Regions from separate parts of the Shewanella halotolerans genome, predicted to be linked through region 2. Evidence: predicted binding sites of a transcription regulator. Region 2 holds the regulator's gene; each other region holds the start of a gene.

Region 1 (6,853 bases), 1.5 Mb from region 2:
CTGGGCCCCCAGAGCCTAAGTTCAGTCGAGGTGCGCGATCCCAATGCGCCCGAGGCGGCTCAAAACCCAAGCAACCGAAACCAGAGTGAACAAACTCAGTCCAGCAGTGACAGAGTCAGCCTGTCTGAGGCCGGCAAGAAGGCCCTAGCCTATTCCACTGGTAAGGCGCTGCATGATAACGGGGCAGCCAAGACGGACAAAACGCGCAAGGCAAAGGAAGCAGAAGAGGACGAAAACCTGTCAGAGATCGACAAGAAGATCAAAGAATTGAAACAGAAACTCGAAGAGTTACAGCTAGAGCTTCAGGCCCTACAGGGAGACGATTCTGAAACTGCCGAGTTGAAACGAAAAATGTTGCAGGATCAGATAGCCATCACTTCTACTCAGTTGATGACTCTGCTTAAGGCCAAAGAAAAACCGGTTCAAACTAGAGCATAAGAAAACAAAACATTTGCCGACGGCGACACACTAAGGTCGCCGTCGGCACAGGCAGGATTAGTCTTGATGCTCTTCGGTGAAGTGATATTCAGACATCATGTGACCCAGCTCGGTCGACTTGGTCTTAAGATAGGCCTCGTTATAACGATTCTTACCTACCTGCAGTGGCACACGCTCGATCACCGCGATGCCAAGTTCCTTCATCGCCTTCACCTTGCGGGGATTATTGGTCATCAGCTTCACCTGCTGCACATCAATTTTCTCAAGCATGGGCTTGATCATGTCATATTTGCGCATATCGGCGGCAAAGCCCAGACGCTCGTTAGCTTCCACCGTATTGGCGCCTTGATCCTGCAGCTCGTAGGCACGGATCTTATTGAGCAGACCGATACCACGGCCTTCCTGACGCAGATAGAGAATAAATCCCTGACCCGCCTCGGCGATATTTTGCATCGCGGTTTGTAGCTGAAAACCACAATCGCAGCGCAGACTGAACAGGGCATCGCCGGTCAGACACTCGGAGTGAATTCTGCCCAGGATGGGCTGGCTCGCATCTAACTCGCCAAAGGTGAGCGCCACATGTTCTTTGCCCGTCTCTGTATCTTCGAAACCATGCATGGCAAATACTCCCCAAGGGGTGGGAAGCTTTGAGGTGGCGACATACTTAATCGACATGAAATAACCTTTACAACTCGCTCTGTCTGAGATGCGAACGAAAAATGAAAACCAGAAGGAGAGACTCTCCCCTTTCTCAGACCGAGCATTCTATGTGTTTTTGCCTAACAGTGAAATACCCGAGTGATGAAATCGGTTATTGCTTCACCGCAACCGCTTTGGCTTATAAGGATACGCCCTAAGTGGCGGCAAGGCTATGAAGTCGCTCACGCCGCCATCAAAATCCTCTATGGCCTAGAAAGCCTTAGGCGCGTATCCAGTCACCTGAGTCAGTCCCATCTGACGTCCAAGGGCCGTCATGGGATGCACAACGATCAAGCCCTTCACCGAACGCTTGAGCTTACCCATATCGGCCTGCTCGGCCTTGGTCAGCGCACGGCTAAAGGCAAGTTCGCTCACCTCTGTGCCGCGCTTGTTCAACTGACGGCTCTGCTGCTGTTTAACATGGGTAATTTGCTTAGTTACCGCATTGATCTCTTGCTTAAATTGCAAAATCACCGCCTGATCGCCACGCTTCTCCGCCGCATCTAATTTACGACGATACTTGTCGAGACGATCGTTTAACTGCTGTAACTCTTGCTTTAAATTCATTAACTTGCCTTAAAAATCTCGCGAATATACAAATGCCACTCAGATAAAAATAGGCAGCATTTGCCAGTTTGGCGAACATTATACCACTAATGAGGAAGGTACGAACAAGTCATCCGGCATCGGCAGCATCCTAGCCACAGCAGTATCTGCTGCTAAATTCAGCGTTTTTCGGTGAGATAGTGAATAACCTGATTACTGCTGCCGCGAAACACCAGACTGGGATCGGCGAGCGACAGCTCAAACTTGCCATCCACCAGCACGTCCACATGGGCGATAACCGCTTGTTGGGCCGGGCTGAGTTCATCGAGTCTATAGCCGGTCCACAGCCAGATATCCTTGCCCCGGCACTCCTGCTTTACTCGTTTCACCAGAGTCAGAATGACATCGAGATTGCCCGGATGCAGCGGGTCGCCGCCAGAGAGCGACAGGCCGCGGCGTACAATGCGGGTATCATTGAGATCCTTAATCACCTGCTCGAGCATAGCCTCGTCGAACAGATGGCCCGAGTCAGGATTCCAGGTCGACTGGTTGTAGCAGCCCCGGCACTGATGCTCGCAGCCCGAGACAAACAGGGTCGCCCTGGTGCCGGATCCATTGACCACGTCGATGGGAAAATATTGATGATAGTTCATGTGCCCCTCATACAAAGATAGCAAGTGCCCCGGGGCGCCTTGCTATCTTCATCTTTTCTTTCACTCTCAATATTCACTTTACGCCAGCAGCAAAAACCTTGGTGCTGCTACCCTCATCTCATTAGAGATGCTTCACCCGGCGTTTAACTTCTTCCTGCTTACCATAGTTGAAAGGTCTGGCATCCGGGCTACCCAGGTAGCCACACACCCTGCGGGTTACAGACACTCGGCTCGGCTCATGGTTGCCACACTTAGGACAGGTAAAACCCTTACTGGTACAGCTAAACTCGCCGGTGAAGCCACAGTCGTAGCACTCATCAATCGGGGTGTTGGTACCATAGTAAGGCACCCGGCTGTAACTATAATCCCACACATCTTCCAGCGCCTCGATATTGTGCTGCATGTTAGGGTATTCGCCGTAGCAGATGAAGCCGCCACTGGTGAGTGCCGGATAGGGCTGCTCGAAATCCAACTTATCGTACGGATTCACCTTCTTCTCCACATCCAGGTGGAAGCTGTTGGTGTAGTAGCCGCGATCCGTTACGCCGTCGATCACCCCAAAGGCCTCGGTATCCAGCTTGCAGAAGCGGCTACACAGGTTCTCGCTCGGCGTGCTGTAGAGGCTGAAGCCATAGCCCGACTCCTCGCGCCAACGCACGGTGGCCGCCTTGAGGTGTTCGATAATGGCAAGCGCCTTGCCGCGTAGAGCCTCGCTGTCATACACATGGGTCTCGCTGCCATAGAGGGCATTGATGGTCTCATGCAGGCCGATGTAACCCAAGGAGATAGAAGCGCGGCCATTCTTAAAGATGCCGCTGATCTCATCATCCGCACGCAGACGCACGCCACAGGCGCCTTCCATATAAAGAATTGGCGCTACCCTCGCCTTCACGCCGTGTAGACGCTCGATGCGAGTGTCCAGGGCGCGGCGGGCCACCGCCAGACGCTCATCCAGCAGCTGATAGAACCGCGTCTCGTCGCCCTTAGCCTCGATGGCGATTCGCGGCAGGTTCAGGCTGACCACGCCAAGGTTGTTACGCCCTTCGTGCACCAGCTCGCCCTCCTCCTCGTAGGTACCTAGGAAGCTGCGACACCCCATAGGCGTCTTAAAGGAGCCGGTGACCTTTTCGACCTGTTCATAGTTGAGGATATCCGGGTACATGCGCATCGACGCACACTTGAGCGCCATCTGCTTGATATCATAGTTGCAGTCGCCCGCCTTGTGGTTGATGCCGTCGCGAATGGCGAAGACCAGCTTAGGGAAGACCGCCGTCTTACGGTTCTTACCCAGGCCCGTCATGCGCACCTTCATCATGGAAGACTGGATGAGGCGCGACTCCCAGGAGGTGCCCAGGCCGAAGCCGAAGGTGACAAAAGGTGTCTGGCCGTTGGCCGTGTGCAGGGTGTTGACCTCATACTCCAGCGACTGGAAGGCGTCGTGGCACTCTTTCTCCGTCTGCGCCGTGGCAAAAGCCTTGGCATCTGTGATCCCCCAGGTCAGCGCGACCTGATAGTGCTTGTCATAGCTCTTGGCGACGAAAGGCGCGAGCACCTCGTCGATACGGTTGATGGTGGTACCGCCATAGATATGGCTGGCCACCTGAGCGATGATCTGCGCAGTTACCGCAGTCGCAGTCGAGATTGACTTAGGAGTCTCGATCTCGGCGTTACCCATCTTGAAACCATGGGTCAACATGCCGGCCAGATCGATCAGCATACAGTTAAACATGGGGAAGAAAGGCGCATAGTCGAGATCGTGATAATGGATCTCACCCGACTCATGGGCCGCCACCACATCCTTAGGCAGAATATGGCGTGTGGCATAGTGTTTGGCCACAATGCCCGCCAGTAGATCACGCTGGGTGGGGATCACCTTGGAATCTTTGTTGGCGTTCTCATTCAGCAGCGCCGCATTGCTCTGCTCGACCAAGCCACGGATCTCGCGGTTGAGACGGCTGCTCAACTCACGATGGATATCCCTGTCATGGCGATACTCGATATAGACCCTGGCGAGTTGCTTATAGGGGCCTTCCATCAACTGATTTTCTACCGCATCTTGCAGGTCGTGAATATCCACCTGCTCGAGCTCGGCCACCGACTGGCGTACTTGTAAGGCCACCTCGGTGGCATAGGCAACATCATCAATACCTGCCGAACTTGCTGCAGCAACCACTGCATCTCGAATCCTTGTTTCGTCAAAAGGCGTGCGGTAACCATCCCGCTTAATAACCACTGGCATTGTTCAATATCTCCTCAAGTAACGGCCAAATTAACACCATATATAGTGTTAATATAGACGATGAACACAATATGTAGCGCATTAAGCTACAAGTTAGGCTCAAGTACCTTGATCCAGATCATTAATTTGCGGATGGAATTTTGTGACACAAGATTACTGCCAACTGGGCCACTTATCGTTAAAACTTGCCTTGACCCAGTCGGCAAAGGGAGCTAGATGCGGGATAAAAATGGGACAAACTGTGAATAAATTACGTAATTCGTTTAGATAGTGCCAGATAACGCTGTAATTGCCCGGAAGCCTGTTGCGAACTTCCCGACGCGGCCGCCAATTGCATGGTAGATTTAAGCCCCTGCCACATAGACTTATCACTTGGCGTCAGCCCCTGATCGCCCTGTACGAACACAGACAACTGTGCCGATACCCGCGCCGCCTTCTGGTTCAGTCCCTGAGTGTCGAGGCTGTCCATCTGCTTGAGCACAGATTCGGCGTCATCGAGCATGGCGATCATCACGCTATCGGGCTTACTCTCCTTGAGCTGCTCGCGCTGGCTGGCGATAAAGTCGAGCAGCGACGGCTGCGAGCCTTCGCTCCTTGGGATCTCAAAGCCCGCCTGGCTCAGGCGATTAAGCTGATTTTCCGACAAGATGCCGTCCTGATGCAGACGCTGAATTAACTTGGGAATATCGCCTATGCCAAATTGCCCCTTGGAAAAGAAGTCTTTGGCCATCGCCTCTATCTTCTGCGCCCGCTCCGCCCTTGGCGAGAGAAATACCGCCTCCTGGGGGATATCTGGGCCTGTCGTTTTCGTCTTGGAGGCTTGATTTGACAGGGTCACCTTGTCGCTGGCCGATGAGCCGTCGACATCACGTGTGTCCTGACCCTGTGTATCAGGGGCATGTGCTTCTTGGCCGTGTGTTTCTAGGCCATAGCTGTTGGCGATCAGATTGGCTTGTGAACCATTAATGGCCTGGCTAATTGAATTCATTGTCAATTTTCCGACTACTGCAGAGAAATATCCCTGCAAGCAGCAAAAACCAGGCCAAAGACCTAGCCAGAGCTCCTAAAGAGACAAGCCTTAGGGAATGTTAGCTGCTTATTTAAACAACTCCTGTTTATAAGGACTGACGCCTAAGAGCTATTACTTAAACTAATACTTAGGCTATTAATGACGCTCCAGCTCATCGATACGGGCGCGGATGATATGAGCCACCTGCTTGACCGCCTCTTGCCCCGCCTCGATCGCCTCGCCCGCGCGGTGGAACTCCATGGTACCAATCTCCATCACATTAGGGGTGATCAGGATATCCGGCGGATCTCCCATCAGGCGCACCCGCTTATGGCGCTGCTCCAGGATATCCATCGACTGGGACATCACAGCCAACATGCCTGGCTCACTGCGATTACCGAGGGAAAACTTGTCGGTCAAGCCGCTGACATAATCCCGTCCCCGGGCCAGGAGATCCATGAAGCCGCTCTCTAGCTCCTTCTCGGCTTTCACCTGCTCAGCCTGACTGGCCTTCACATCGGAAGAGATAGCCACTGGCAGCTGCTGTTGGCGGGTCTTCCTGTGGGCGTTAAGATCCACGGCAATCACTAGGTCGACGCCCATTGCCCGGCTCACCGACACGGGCACAGGGTTAACCACGGCGCCATCCACCAGCCAGCGCTCGCCAATGCGTGCCGGCGGCAAGATCCCCGGCATAGAGCAGGAGGCACGCACCGCATGACGCAGGCTACCCTGCTTGAACCAGATCTCCTGGCCGGTATAGAGATCGGTCGCCACCGCCGCAAAGGGCATCTGCATCTGCTCGATATCCAGGTTGCCGATATGCTGCTGCATAACGTCAAACACCTTCTCGCCGCCAATCAGTCCCCCCTTGCGCCAGCTCAGATCCATCAGCCCCAACACATCCCAGCTGGAAAAGCTGGTCACCCAGGCCTGCAGATCGTTAAGGTTATCTTGCGCATAGGCGGCGCCCACCACGGCGCCGATAGAGCAGCCGGCCACCTTGTTAGGGAAGACTCCCATGTTCGCCAGCTCGTTTAGCACCCCTATGTGGGCCCATCCTTTCGCCGCACCACTGCCCAGTGCAATGCCGATATTCGCCATCTTCTTTGTTTCTCTCCCGAGGACGCGAGCCACTTGAGCTAGTCACTTAAATAAATAGCTTGAGAAAGTCGCGTCTTATTGTCTTTAGTTTTCATCATAAGCCAATCTAGGCACTGGCACAGCCCATAGCGGTAAAAATTAATCTAAGCGCTGCGCCTTAGCATT
Region 2 (6,853 bases):
AGGTTTCATCTTGGTTCCTAATCTTACAACTGCTGTTCTAGTTCTTGCAGAACATTGACCATCTCTAGCAGACCAAGTGCCGCTTCGCCGCCCTTGTTACCCGCCTTAGTACCAGAACGCTCGATAGCTTGTTCAATGGTATCTGTGGTCAATACACCGAATGACACAGGAAGGTCGAACTCAAGCGCTATTTGAGCCAGCCCCTTGTTACACTCGCCTGCAACAAAATCAAAGTGTGGCGTACCACCACGGATCACGGCGCCCAGCGCTATGATGCCGTCAAATTTACCACTTGCCGCCACACGACGGGCTGCCAGTGGCAGCTCTACGGCACCCGGTACGCGGACAACGGTAATGTTGTCGTCGGCGACCTGACCGAAGCGCTTCAATGTATCCACCGCGCCTTCTAGCAGGCTTTCAACCACGAAGCTGTTAAAACGTGAAACCACTATGGCCACTTTGGCGTTTTTCGACTCGATATTACCTTGAACTACGTTCATTTATCTTACCTAAATTAGCTTAACAAACCCGGCACGGGAAAAAAGAGGCGGTATGATACCACAGCCCACCGCGTTGATCCCCATGCAATTTAACTCAATTCGATGAATTACAAGCAGACTAGCTTATTCTGCAATGTATTCAGTCACTTCTAAACCGAAACCCGACAGCGAATGGTAACGTTTAGGCGAGCTGAGCAGACGCATGCTGGTCACGCCCACATCGGCCAGGATCTGCGAGCCCACGCCGACTTGACGTGAGGTGCCTTGCCACTGTGCCGGTGCGCCGACTTCGCCCTTGTCTTCCGCCTCGAAGGCCTTGACCTTGGCCACCAACTCTTCGTTGCTCTGCTGATGACCCAGCACCACCAAGACGCCGCCTTCATCGGCGATACGCGCCATGGCTTTTTCCAGCGGCCAGCTGCGCTTCTCATCGCGCTCTGAGTGCAGCAGGTCATTGAAGGTGTTTTGCAGATGCACGCGTACCAGAGCGTTAGGCTGAACTTCACCCTTCACCAGCACATAATGCAATTGGTTATCTATGGTGTCGCGGTAGGTGATCATGTCGAACTCGCCGAAACGGGTCGGCAGCTTGCACTTGGCCTCGCGCACCACGGTCGTTTCCTTGGTGTTACGGTATTCGATGAGATCGGCGATGGTGCCTATCTTAAGGCCATGCTTCTCGGCAAACACCTCAAGATCTGGACGACGCGCCATGGTGCCATCTTCGTTGAGGATCTCAACAATCACCGCCGACGGCTCATGGCCAGCCAGACGGGCCAGGTCGCAACCCGCCTCGGTATGACCGGCGCGGATCAGCACCCCGCCCTCTTGGGCCATCAGTGGGAAGATATGGCCTGGCTGTACGATGTCCGACGGCTTAGCGTCACGGGCCACGGCGGCCTGCACGGTAACGGCTCTGTCATAGGCAGAGATACCTGTGGTCACCCCTTCGGCCGCCTCGATAGACACGGTAAAGTTGGTAGAGAACTGAGCATTGTTGTTGCTCACCATCAGCGGCAGGTTGAGCTGCTCGCAGCGCGCCTTGGTCATGGTCTGACAGATGAGACCACGGCCATAGGTGGCCATGAAGTTGATTGCCTCGGGCGTCACCAGGTTAGCGGCCATGATCAGGTCGCCTTCATTCTCTCTGTCTTCGTCATCCATCAAGATAACCATCTTACCCAGACGGATATCTTCGATAATCGCTTCTATACTGTGTAGTGCCATTGTTAGACCTTGATTTATTAGACCTTAAAATATTCTTATAGTAAGAGTTATTTAATCTGCTATTGGCTGGGATTGCCAGCGTCTATCTTAAAAAGCCGGAGCGAGCTAACAGATCCATGGTGACCTCTGAGCCTTTGGCTGGATTTTCCTCTGCCGCCTGAAAACTCAGTAGGCGCTCCAGGTGCCGGGCGATGAGATCCACCTCGATATTGACCCTGTCGCCCGCCTTAAGATCGATAAGCGTAGTTTCGCTGGCGGTATGAGGCACTATGGTCAGACGAAAACGCTCGCCATCCACCTCGTTTACCGTCAGGCTGACACCATCTATGGTGATAGAGCCTTTGTGGGCGATATAGCGCGCCAGCCCCTTGGGCGGCGTCAGCCAAAATTCGATCGCCTTGCCGCGATACTGTCTGTCATCCACGCTGGCCACACCGTCGACGTGACCGCTCACCATATGACCGCCGAGGCGGGTCGTGGGCGTCACCGCCTTTTCCAGATTGACCTTCTGTCCCACCTGATAATGGGCAAAGCCGGTAAGGGCCACGGTTTCGGCTGAGATATCGGCCACATAGCCATCGGCCATCTGCTCCACCACGGTCAGACACACGCCATTGGTGGCGATACTGTCACCGAATTTGACGTCACTTAAGTCCAGCTTGCCGCTAGCCACCGTCAGGCGAATATCATCGCCGCGACGCTCAATTTTTCTCAGGCTGCCAACAGCCTCGATGATCCCAGTAAACATGACTAACTACTCTTTATCGCTCGGTAAATGATTGTGACTCAATTGAAAGGTGAGGCGTCTGTCGGCCCCGATAGCACGCTCGTCGCAAAGCTTGAGGGCGGGCAGCTGCGCCATCTCAGTATAGTCCGGCAGTGCCAGCAGGTTACGGCCATGGCCGCCTAAGATTTTCGGCGCCTGATAAAGCACCAGCTCGTCCGCCAGCCCTTGCGCCATGAAGGCGCCGGCCAGGGTCGCCCCGGCCTCGACCATCACGCTGTTAAGCTGAGATCCCAGATGTTCCAGCAGCGCCTTTAGCGGCACCTGCCCATTGTCGCTCGGCAGTTGCAACTGACTCACATGTTCGGGCCAGGCGCTCGCCACGGCCTCGGAATAGGGCTGACAGCTCACCAGCAGCACGGGGGATTGTGTCTCAAACAGTTTGGCCTTGGCGCCGAGGCGCGCACGGGAGTCTAGTATCACGCGAAGTGGCTGACGAATATCCGCCTCGGTTAACTGCTCGCCCAGGCTACCTAGCTCCTGATGACGTACATTCAGGCTAGGGTCGTCGGCCAGAACCGTCTCTATGCCGGTCACGACGGCATCGAAACGGGCGCGCATACGCTGCACGTCACGGCGCGCCTCTGGGCCTGTGATCCACTTAGAGACGCCGTTAGCGAGCGCCGTCTTGCCATCCAGGCTCGCAGCCAGCTTGATGCCGACCCAAGGCAGGCCGGTACGCATACGCTTCATGAAGCCTGGGTTGAGGGCGGCGGCCTCTTCCTGGTGAAGGCCAACCTCGACCTGAATGCCGGTATCTTGGAGCATCTTGATGCCACGGCCAGAAACTTGTGGGTTGGGATCGGCTACCGCCACCACCACGCGGGCCACTTGAGCCTTGATCAGCGCCTCGGCGCAGGGCGGTGTTCGCCCATAATGGCTGCAAGGCTCCAGGGTCACATAAGCGGTAGCGCCTTTGGCCTTATCGCCGGCCATGCGCAGGGCATGCACCTCGGCGTGAGGGCCACCGGCGGCGATATGAAAACCTTCACCCACCAGGGTTTCCCCTTGGACTATTACACAGCCGACATTCGGATTGGGACGGGTGGTGTACTGGCCCTTGCGGGCCAACTGGATGGCACGCGCCATCATCTGGGAATCAAATTTGGACCAGGCCATGCTCATCGCCATCTCTTGAGAATAATTGGGGAAGCCCAGATACGCATCGATTACGACTTACCCGATTTGCTCTTATCGTTTTGCAACTTGGCAATCGCCTCGCCGAACTCGGAAACATCTTCGAAGGCGCGGTACACGGAGGCGAAGCGGATATAGGCCACCTTGTCGAGATTCACCAGGTGATCCATCATCAGATTACCTATCATCTTAGAGGTCACTTCACGCTCGCCCGTGGCTCTTAGGGTCGATTTGATCTTGCTGAGCGCCTGCTCTATTTGGTCCATCGACACAGGGCGTTTCTCGACCGCCCTCAGCATGCCGCCGCGCAGCTTGTCTTCGTCGAAGGGTTGGCGGCTACCATCTTGTTTAACCACACGCGGCATCACCAGTTCGGCGCCTTCGAAGGTGGTAAATCTCTCGTGGCAAAGCAGACACTCGCGGCGACGACGAACCTGATGACCATCGGCCACCAGACGAGAATCGATCACTTTAGTGTCGGTTGCGCTGCAAAACGGACAATGCATTGAGCCTCCAGCAAATGCTAATCGGTATCTTGGGGAGCTTTCCCTTGAAATAGATACAAAAATGGCCGCTACCAATGTTAAATCAGTAGCGGCCATCGGAGTTTACCCGATTTACCCCTTAAGGTTAACCGTAAACAGGGAACTTAGCGCACAATTCAAGCACCTGGTTCTTCACGCGTTCGATAGTGGCTTCGTTGTTGATGTCATCTAACACATCACAGATCCAATTGGTCAGCTCAACCGCTTCGGCTTCTTTGAAGCCACGACGTGTGATGGCTGGCGAACCGATACGCAGGCCCGAGGTCACGAATGGTGAACGTGGATCGTTAGGTACAGAGTTCTTGTTTACCGTGATGTTGGCACGGCCCAGCGCCGCATCGGCATCTTTACCTGTGATATCTTTAGCGATCAGATCCAGCAGGAACAGGTGGTTTTCGGTGCCGCCAGAGACTACATCGAAACCGCGCTCAATGAAGGTGTTAGCCATCGCCTTAGCGTTAACCACTACCTGCTGTTGATATTCCTTAAACTCAGGAGACAGTGCTTCCTTGAAGGCCACCGCCTTACCGGCGATAACGTGCATCAAAGGACCACCCTGACCACCTGGGAATACCGCAGAGTTCAGCTTTTTGTACAAGTCTTCATCGTTCGCCGCAGACAGGATGATACCGCCGCGAGGACCGGCTAGGGTCTTGTGAGTAGTAGAAGTCACCACGTGTGCGTGTGGCACTGGGTTAGGATAAACACCGGCGGCGATTAGGCCAGCAACGTGCGCCATGTCGACAAACAGGTAAGCACCAATCTTGTCGGCGATTTCACGCATGCGCGCCCAGTCGACAATACCAGAATAGGCAGAGAAACCACCGATCATCATCTTAGGCTTGTGCTCTACAGCCAGACGCTCCATCTCGTCGTAGTCGATCTTGCCAGACTCGTCGATGCCGTAAGGTACTATGTTGTACAGCTTGCCAGAGAAGTTTACTGGAGAGCCGTGAGTCAGGTGACCGCCGTGAGCCAGGTTCATACCCAGAACGGTATCGCCTGGTTGCAGTAGCGCCATGTAGACTGCGCTGTTAGCCTGTGAGCCGGAGTGAGGCTGAACGTTAGCATAGGTCGCACCGAAAAGTTCCTTGGCGCGTTCGATGGCCAGGTTCTCGACGATGTCGACATGTTCACAACCACCGTAGTAACGCTTGCCAGGATAGCCTTCGGCGTACTTGTTAGTCAGCTGAGAACCTTGAGCCTCCATCACGCGAGGAGAGGTGTAGTTCTCCGAGGCGATTAGCTCGATGTGCTCTTCTTGACGACGAGTCTCTTCCTGGATCGCTTGAAACAGTTGCGGATCAAAGTCAGCGATGTTCATCTCTTTTTTCAGCATTGGTCACTCCAGCTGTGAAAGTCTTATAAGGTAGGGTTGCGCGGTATTCTACAGTGCATTCGATCACAATCCCAGCATTTGCGACATGAAATTAGTTGCGATTCAGGCTGAGAAATGTTCATCAAAATCCGCCTTAGGACAAAAGTGGGGCTAAGGTGGCCTGATTTGCCAAGCCTCCTTTTTTGCAAGGGACAAAATGGCTGGTTTACAGCCTTTTGAACGAAAACACTGTTTTAATTACCCAACAAAAATGACGGCACTGGGCCGTCATTTTGCATTAGCAATCGTAATCAGTAATGGTAATCAGCAACCGTGATCAGTCATGGTACTCAGTAGTAGTAGTATTCGAGTTGCAGCCAGCTGCGCTGCTCACTGTCATCGAGGCGGCTGTAGATCCCCGGATTGTCTATACCATGGATTTCACCGCTGCGGTCGATCCGCTCGTGGTGCAGGCTCAGGGTCAGATCCTTGCTGATGCCATAGCTGAGATAGATCTCATATCTGTCTCTGGCATCGTCGAAGTCCAGATCGCTGTTATTGGGGTTCCACTGGGGGGCGCGCTCGTTCTCTTTGTCGTTGATCGAGCTCCAGCGCTGGGACTTAAGCTTCATACCTAGTAAGAAGTTGCGATAGCTGGCCTCCAGTGACAGGTTAAAGGTATGCCCCCAGGCATAGCCATATTCCCCCTCCCAGAGCACGGACTTGGTGCCCCAGAAATGCCGTCCCTGGGAGAGATAATCTTTGGTGGCGAAAGGCTTTACCATGGCAAAGTCACCAAAGAGATCGCCGCGCAGATCGATACTGATATCTTGATTGGACCAATTGGCTCCCATCGATAAGCCCAGCAGGTTGACCACGGCGTAGAAGTCTTCATCCAGCTCAAGCCCCAGGCTGGTGTATTCCATACCGGTCGACGGACCGACATAGAAACTATGGGACCAATCGCTGGCGAGCCCGCCGCCTTTATGCTTGCGGCCATAGCTTGCCAGAAGTAGTTGCGTGGCCATCTGCCACTCCTCCACGCCTTCCTGAGAGACCGCAGTCTCCATCATCATCTCGACTCGGCTGGGGGTGCCGCTGAGGGTGTTATATTTCCCTTCGCGACTGTCGATGGCCGCCCGCATCCCCAACATCGCCATGGTGCTGCTGACATCCGCCTTGTCTTTACTGGCGTAGCGCACGCCGGTATAGACGGAGAAGCTGTCTTGGGTCTGGCTGCAATCGAACCGGTTGGGACTTGGGTAACCAAACCAGCCCCGCAACGTGCGCGAGGGGTTAAACAGATAACTCAGGCCAGTTGGCAACCAGCCCTCTTTGGCAG
Region 3 (6,853 bases), 900 kb from region 2:
TCATGGGTGCCTTCACCCATGAGGTGATAGATCTGGCTCAGCTCGATCAGATTATCGTAGTAATCGGCGATATCGCTGGCGCGCTTGAGGATCTCTTCGTTCTGTACGATATCGTCAAATACGACCGAAGGATCGTTAACGATATTACGAATGATGTGGGTGTAAGAGCGTGAGTGAATCGTCTCTGAGAAAGACCAGGTCTCGATCCAGGTCTCAAGTTCCGGCAGCGACACCAGCGGCAGGAAGGCGACGTTTGGCGAGCGGCCTTGAATTGAGTCCAGTAGGGTCTGGTACTTGAGGTTAGAGATGAAGATATGCTTCTCGTGGTCCGGCAGCGCCGCGTAATCGATCTTGTCTTTGCTGACGTCGACTTCTTCTGGACGCCAGAAGAAGGAGAGTTGCTTCTCGATTAGTTTCTCGAACACTTCATATTTTTGAACATCGTAACGGGCAACGTTAACCGATTGACCGAGGAACATAGGTTCCAGCAGGGCATTGTTAGGTGTTTGACAAAATGTTGAATAGGCCATTTTTCTATCTTCCGATAAAGGGGGCAAAGCCCCCTGATAAAAGGTTAAAACACGTAGAGTTAGATCTTACATGCGCCGCCTGCGCAGCTATCGTCTTCTTTCTCAATGGAGGTGATATCGTCATATTTGTCTGACGCACCGTCACGCGTGTTGTGATAGTAAAGTGTCTTCACACCGTATTTATATGCGGTCAACAGGTCCTTCAGCAGCACCTGCATAGGTACCTTGGCACCTGGGAAGCGGCTTGGGTCATAGTTGGTGTTGGCCGAGATAGATTGGTCAACAAACTTCTGCATCAAACCGACCAGCTGCAGGTAACCTTCGTTGCCTGGCATCTGCCACAGCAGCTCATAGCTGTACTGGTACTTCTCAAAATCAGGGACTACCTGCTTAAGCTGACCATCCTTACTGGCCTTAACGCTGATCAGGCCACGTGGCGGCTCGATACCGTTAGTCGCGTTAGAGATCTGCGATGAGGTCTCAGATGGCATAAGAGCAGACAGGGTCGAGTTACGCAGGCCGTGAGTCTTGATCTCTTCACGCAGGGTTTCCCAATCCATGTGTAGTGGCTCGTCACAGATCTTATCGAGGTCACGCTTGTAGGTATCGATTGGCAGGATACCCTTGGCGTAATTGGTCTCGTGGAAGGCAGGGCAAGCGCCTTGCTCTTTCGCCAGATTCATCGAGGCCTTCAGCAGATAGTACTGGATCGCTTCGAAGGTCTTGTGAGTGATGCCGTTGGCGCTGCCGTCTGAATAACGCACGCCTTCTTTAGCCAGGTAGTTGGCAAAGTTGATCACGCCTATACCCAGGGTACGACGGTTCATCGAGCCCTTATGTGCCGAGATGATAGGGTAGTCTTGGTAGTCGAGTAGGCTATCGAGCGCGCGCACGGCCAAATCTGCCAGGCTTTCCAGCTCATCAAGCTTCTTGATGGCGCCCAGGTTCAACGCAGATAGGGTACACAGGGCGATCTCGCCATCTGGATCGTCGATGTTGTTCAGCGGCTTGGTCGGCAATGCGATCTCAAGACACAGGTTCGACTGACGTACCGGGGCAACCTTAGCATCGAACGGGCTGTGGGTATTACAGTGATCGACGTTCTGGATATAGATACGACCGGTAGAGGCGCGCTCCTGCATCATCAAGGAGAAGAGTTCTACCGCCTTGATCTGCTTCTTACGTATGCTCTCATCCTGCTCATACTTCACATACAGACGCTCGAACTCTGCCTGATCTTCGAAGAAGGCATCGTACAGCCCTGGGACGTCTGATGGACTGAATAGCGTGATCATGCCACCCTGGATAAGACGTTGGTACATCAGCTTGTTCAGCTGAACGCCGTAGTCCAGGTGACGGATACGGTTATCTTCGACGCCGCGGTTGTTCTTAAGTACCAGCAGAGACTCAACTTCCAGGTGCCACATAGGGTAGAAGAGGGTCGCCGCACCGCCGCGAACGCCACCTTGTGAGCAAGATTTCACCGCCGTCTGGAAATACTTATAGAAAGGCAGACAACCTGTGTGGAATGCCTCGCCGCCACGAATTGGGCTACCCAGCGCGCGAATACGACCTGCGTTGACCCCTATGCCGGCACGTTGCGACACATACTTCACGATAGAAGAGGCGGTTGCATTGATTGAGTCTAAGCTGTCGCCACACTCGATCAGCACGCAAGAGCTGAACTGGCGTGTTGGTGTACGCACACCTGACATGATAGGTGTCGGTAGCGAGATCTTAAAGGTCGAGGTCGCGTCATAGAAATCTTTAACGTACTGAAGACGCGTCTCTCTCGGGTAGTTGGCGAACAGACAAGCCGCTACCAGAATATAGAGGAACTGCGCACTCTCGTAGACTTCGTGAGTCACACGGTTTTGAACCAGGTACTTACCTTCCAACTGCTTAACCGCGGCATAAGAGAAGTTCATGTCGCGCCAGTGGTCGATATAGCTGTCGAGTGTATCTAACTCCTCGCGGCTATAGTCGTTCAGAATGTGCGTGTCATATTTACCCAGCTCAACCAACTTCACCACATGGTCGTATAGCGAAGGCGGCTCAAACTGACCGAAGGCTTTCTTACGCAGGTGGAAGATGGCCAGACGTGCAGAGAGGAATTGATAGTCTGGTGACTCTGGCGAGATAAGGTCGGCAGCGGCCTTAATTATGGTTTCGTGGATCGCTTCAGTTGGAATTCCATCATAAAACTGAAGGTGTGAACGTAATTCGACTTCCGATACTGAGACGTTATTCAGTCCTTTGGCCGCCCAAGTGATCACTCGGTGGATCTTATCGAGATCGATGGTTTCACGTTCGCCACTGCGCTTCGTGACTTGCATATTGCTGTTCATTGAAGATAAGCCTTGAATTAAATATCGCTGGGAGGGAAAACTCCACCCTACGTTTCCATGTAAAAACAATCGAAGATGTTAAAAAAAGTACCTGAGCACTACTGCAGTTCTAGTGGCTTCGACCGCCGCCCATACACAAGATATGGTGTTTTTTCTTTTATAGGATACAAGATAGTGAGGTTGGTGGGATATTGCAAGCGGGTTTTTAGGGGACAAGTTGTGGATATCTTGGGGGTAAACCAAAGGGTTAGTAATGGCTTACCTTTAACCCTTGTTTTCAATTACGATAGCACCGGCGGGTCAAGTTTTAGGCGACTGCTTCTCCCTATCATGAAAGCTAAAATATTGGCCAGATCCTGAGGATCTTTTGGCGCCGAAAAAGGATCGCGATCTCAGCCTGGACGACTTTTTACTGACGTGTCACACGCCCTAGCACCAGAGCGCGTGACGCATCTCATTTAATCGTGACTTAACCGCTACTTATGCACGATTTAACTGCGACTTAGCCCTGTCTTAGGAGTTCAAGCACGGATACCGGGGTGTCGAAGCCAAAGTCGTGGGGCCAGAGGTGCGCCTGATCATTGTTTCCAATATAACCCCAATGGGCAATGCCCCCCAGCATGTCGCTATTGCGGGCCGCTTCGAGGTCGCGCTTAGCATCACCTAGGTAGAGAATTCCCTGGCAGCTGACGCCAATTTGCGACGCTGCCAAACGCATAGGCGCCGGATGGGGTTTACTCTGGGTGGTGGAGTCGCCGCTGATGATGGCTGGCATCTTGTTGGCTAAGGCAAGCCTGTGCAGCAAAGGCCGCGCAAAGCGCGCCGCCTTATTGGTGACGACCCCAAAGGGAATGCGTTGCTCGCTAAGGTGCTCGAGCAGGGCACTCATGCCATCGAAAAGCTTGGCCTCTTGGCCGTTAACATTATGGTAGTGCTCAAGCAGCGCCTGCTGGATGGCCGCTTTTTCCTCATCATTAAGATGAGGCTGGGCGGCGTTAACTAACGCCAGGCTGCCATGGGAAGCGGCAAAGCGAATATCTTCCAGTCGTTGGCTCGGCAGCCCAAAGTCTTTTAGCGCCAAGTTAAGCGCCAGCACGAGATCTGGCGCCGTATCCACTAGGGTGCCATCGAGATCAAACAGCACACCTTTTATTGGTCTAGTGGCAGTTCGCTTACCATCAATCATTTCAGCGATAGCACCTGGCACAATTTGATCAGTCATCCTGCTTAACCGTGGCGATCATATAGTTGACATCTAGCGACTTGGTGTAGCGGAAAATTTCCGTCAGCGGATTGTAGGTGATGCCGGTCGCATCGACGCACTCAAGATCTACCGCATCCGCCATGCCAATAAGTTCGGCAGGTTTGATGTACTTCTTATGATCGTGTGTGCCTACTGGTAGCATCTTAAGCAGGTACTCGGCGCCAATCACTGTCTCTACATAGGCTCTGATGTTGCGGTTGATGGTCGAGAAGAACACATAGCCGCCAGGCTTAACCATGTCGCTACAGGCCTTGATAACAGAGGCAGGGTCGGGCACATGCTCGAGCATCTCCATACAGGTGACCACATCATACTGGCCCTGATGACTATCTCTGTGATGCTCCGCCGTGTCCTGGATATAGTTTATCTCGACACCCATCTCTAAGGCGTGAAGTTTCGCGACATCGAGGGGCTCGGCGCCCATGTCTAAACCATCTACCTTGGCGCCAAGACGTGCCATGCTCTCAGAGAGAATACCGCCGCCACAGCCGACATCCAGCACACGCTTACCAAACAGGCCTTCGACGGCTTGATCGATATAGTTGAGTCTCAGGGGATTGAGCTTATGGATGGGTTTAAATTCTCCTTCGGGATCCCACCAAGTGGCAGCCATCTTCTCAAACTTAGCGATTTCTTGTGGATCGACATTGGCATTATTAGTCTCAGAAAAATTTGTCTCAGATAGGTTAGACACGGAGAGTCCTCTGAAGGGAATAAATGATGTAGCTATTATACCCATCGCCTTAGATAAACAAAGGAGAACCCGGCGAAAATGTCTGCTTAGTCATCAGATTGCTGCTAAAGCGTTCATCTTGCCTGAAACTGGCCCGGGTTTTCGGTCGTAAACAGATATTTGGCGTGAAATTTCAATAGGGTCTAGCACCTTTAAATATCTGTGTTAGAATGCCAAATCACGTTTTCAGGCTTGGTAAAATATTGCCTGGTTTTTAAGCAGTATTTTGTCGGCTAAATTTCAAGGGATCGAGCAGTTTATGACTGATCTGGCTTCATCTATAACACCAATTAATATTGAAGACGAATTAAAGAATTCATATTTGGATTACGCCATGAGCGTGATCGTGGGCCGTGCGTTACCCGATGTACGTGACGGTCTAAAGCCGGTTCATCGCCGCGTATTATTCGCGATGAACGAGTTGAAGAACGATTGGAACAAACCTTATAAGAAGTCGGCGCGTGTCGTCGGTGACGTTATCGGTAAATATCACCCGCACGGTGACTCAGCGGTTTACGACACCATCGTTCGTATGGCGCAGCCATTCTCTATGCGCTACACCTTGGTCGATGGTCAGGGTAACTTTGGTTCGGTCGATGGTGACGCGGCAGCGGCCATGCGTTATACCGAAATTCGTATGGACAAGCTGGCGCATCAACTGCTGGCTGACCTAGAGAAAGAAACCGTCGACTACGTACCTAACTATGATGGTACAGAGCAGATCCCGGCGGTACTGCCAACCCGTATTCCGGCCCTGCTGGTGAATGGTTCATCGGGTATCGCCGTAGGTATGGCGACCAACATTCCTCCTCACAACCTGTCAGAAGTGATCTCCGGCTGTTTGGCACTGATCGATGAGCCTAGTCTCTCTATCGAGCAGCTGATGGAACATATTCCAGGACCAGATTTCCCAACGGCGGCGATCGTCAACGGCCGTAAGGGTATCGAAGATGCCTATAAGACGGGTCGTGGTAAGGCGGTCATGCGTGCCCGCGCAACCGTTGAGACTGAAGACAACGGTCGTGAGCGCATTATCGTTACCGAGATCCCTTATCAGGTAAACAAGGCTCGTCTGATCGAGAAGATCGCCGAGCTGGTAAAAGATAAGAAGATCGAAGGCATCAGCGGACTGCGCGACGAGTCAGACAAAGACGGTATGCGTATCGTTATCGAAGTAAAACGCGGCGAAGTGGGTGAGGTGATCCTCAACAACCTTTACGCCCAGACTCAGCTGCAAACCTCTTTCGGTATCAACATGGTGGCCCTGACCAATGGTCAGCCTAAGCTGTTCAACCTTAAAGAGATGCTCGAGTGCTTCATCCTTCACCGTCGTGAAGTGGTGACCCGTCGTACCGTATTCGAACTGCGTAAGGCACGCGAACGTGCTCATATCCTTGAAGCACTGGCGATTGCTCTTGCTAACATCGACCCTATAATTGCGCTTATCAAGGCATCGCCAACACCGGCCGAAGCCAAGACTAAGCTGGTTTCTCAAGGCTGGGCCCTTGGCAATGTACAAGGCATGCTGGAGAAGGCCGGTGATGATGCGGCGCGTCCAGAGTGGTTGTCGGCAGAGTTCGGTATTCGTGATGGTCTCTACTACCTGACTGAGCAACAGGCTCAGGCGATTCTGGATCTGCGTCTGCACAAGCTGACCGGTCTGGAACATGAGAAGATCCTAAGCGAATATGAAGAGCTGCTAGAGCTGATCGCAGCTCTGCTATATATCCTCCGCAGCCCTGAGCGTCTGATGGAAGTGATTAAAGAAGAGCTTCAGGAAGTGCTAGAAGTGTTTGGCGATGAACGTCGTACCGAGCTTAACGCCTCTGCGGTCGATATCAGCCTTGAAGATCTGATCAACGAAGAAGATGTGGTAGTGACCCTGTCGCATCTGGGTTACGCCAAGTATCAGCCTTTGAGCGATTACCAGGCCCAGCGCCGTGGTGGTAAGGGTAAGGCCGCGACAAAGGTGAAGGAT

What was found. Region 2 encodes NrdR, which represses ribonucleotide reductase genes. Its sites were predicted from a motif close to AAACACNANATNTNGTGTTT; they were not measured.
Region 1: nrdD (anaerobic ribonucleoside-triphosphate reductase) is a predicted target of NrdR. The motif match lies at 4,607-4,626, and genes of this name have one in related genera.
Region 3: nrdA (class 1a ribonucleoside-diphosphate reductase subunit alpha) is a predicted target of NrdR. The motif match lies at 3,010-3,029, and genes of this name have one in related genera.

What each region holds. Positions count from the first base shown of each region.
Region 1 is NZ_CP080417.1:1,709,099-1,715,951, reverse strand. It holds gene K0H81_RS07420 (hypothetical protein) at 1-438, shown strand, start outside; gene ribA (GTP cyclohydrolase II) at 496-1,113, opposite strand; gene K0H81_RS07410 (YibL family ribosome-associated protein) at 1,348-1,704, opposite strand; gene nrdG (anaerobic ribonucleoside-triphosphate reductase-activating protein) at 1,863-2,336, opposite strand; gene nrdD (anaerobic ribonucleoside-triphosphate reductase) at 2,458-4,575, opposite strand; gene K0H81_RS07395 (hypothetical protein) at 4,826-5,563, opposite strand; gene rssA (patatin-like phospholipase RssA) at 5,741-6,688, opposite strand.
Region 2 is NZ_CP080417.1:3,239,205-3,246,057, forward strand. It holds gene nusB (transcription antitermination factor NusB) at 1-9, opposite strand, end outside; gene ribH (6,7-dimethyl-8-ribityllumazine synthase) at 24-500, opposite strand; gene ribBA (bifunctional 3,4-dihydroxy-2-butanone-4-phosphate synthase/GTP cyclohydrolase II) at 624-1,727, opposite strand; gene K0H81_RS14115 (riboflavin synthase) at 1,810-2,475, opposite strand; gene ribD (bifunctional diaminohydroxyphosphoribosylaminopyrimidine deaminase/5-amino-6-(5-phosphoribosylamino)uracil reductase RibD) at 2,482-3,642, opposite strand; gene nrdR (transcriptional regulator NrdR) at 3,681-4,154, opposite strand; gene glyA (serine hydroxymethyltransferase) at 4,279-5,532, opposite strand; gene K0H81_RS14135 (DUF3943 domain-containing protein) at 5,862-6,853, opposite strand, start outside.
Region 3 is NZ_CP080417.1:2,335,849-2,342,701, reverse strand. It holds gene nrdB (class Ia ribonucleoside-diphosphate reductase subunit beta) at 1-530, opposite strand, end outside; gene nrdA (class 1a ribonucleoside-diphosphate reductase subunit alpha) at 590-2,878, opposite strand; gene K0H81_RS09995 (HAD family hydrolase) at 3,381-4,064, opposite strand; gene ubiG (bifunctional 2-polyprenyl-6-hydroxyphenol methylase/3-demethylubiquinol 3-O-methyltransferase UbiG) at 4,093-4,881, opposite strand; gene gyrA (DNA topoisomerase (ATP-hydrolyzing) subunit A) at 5,135-6,853, shown strand, end outside.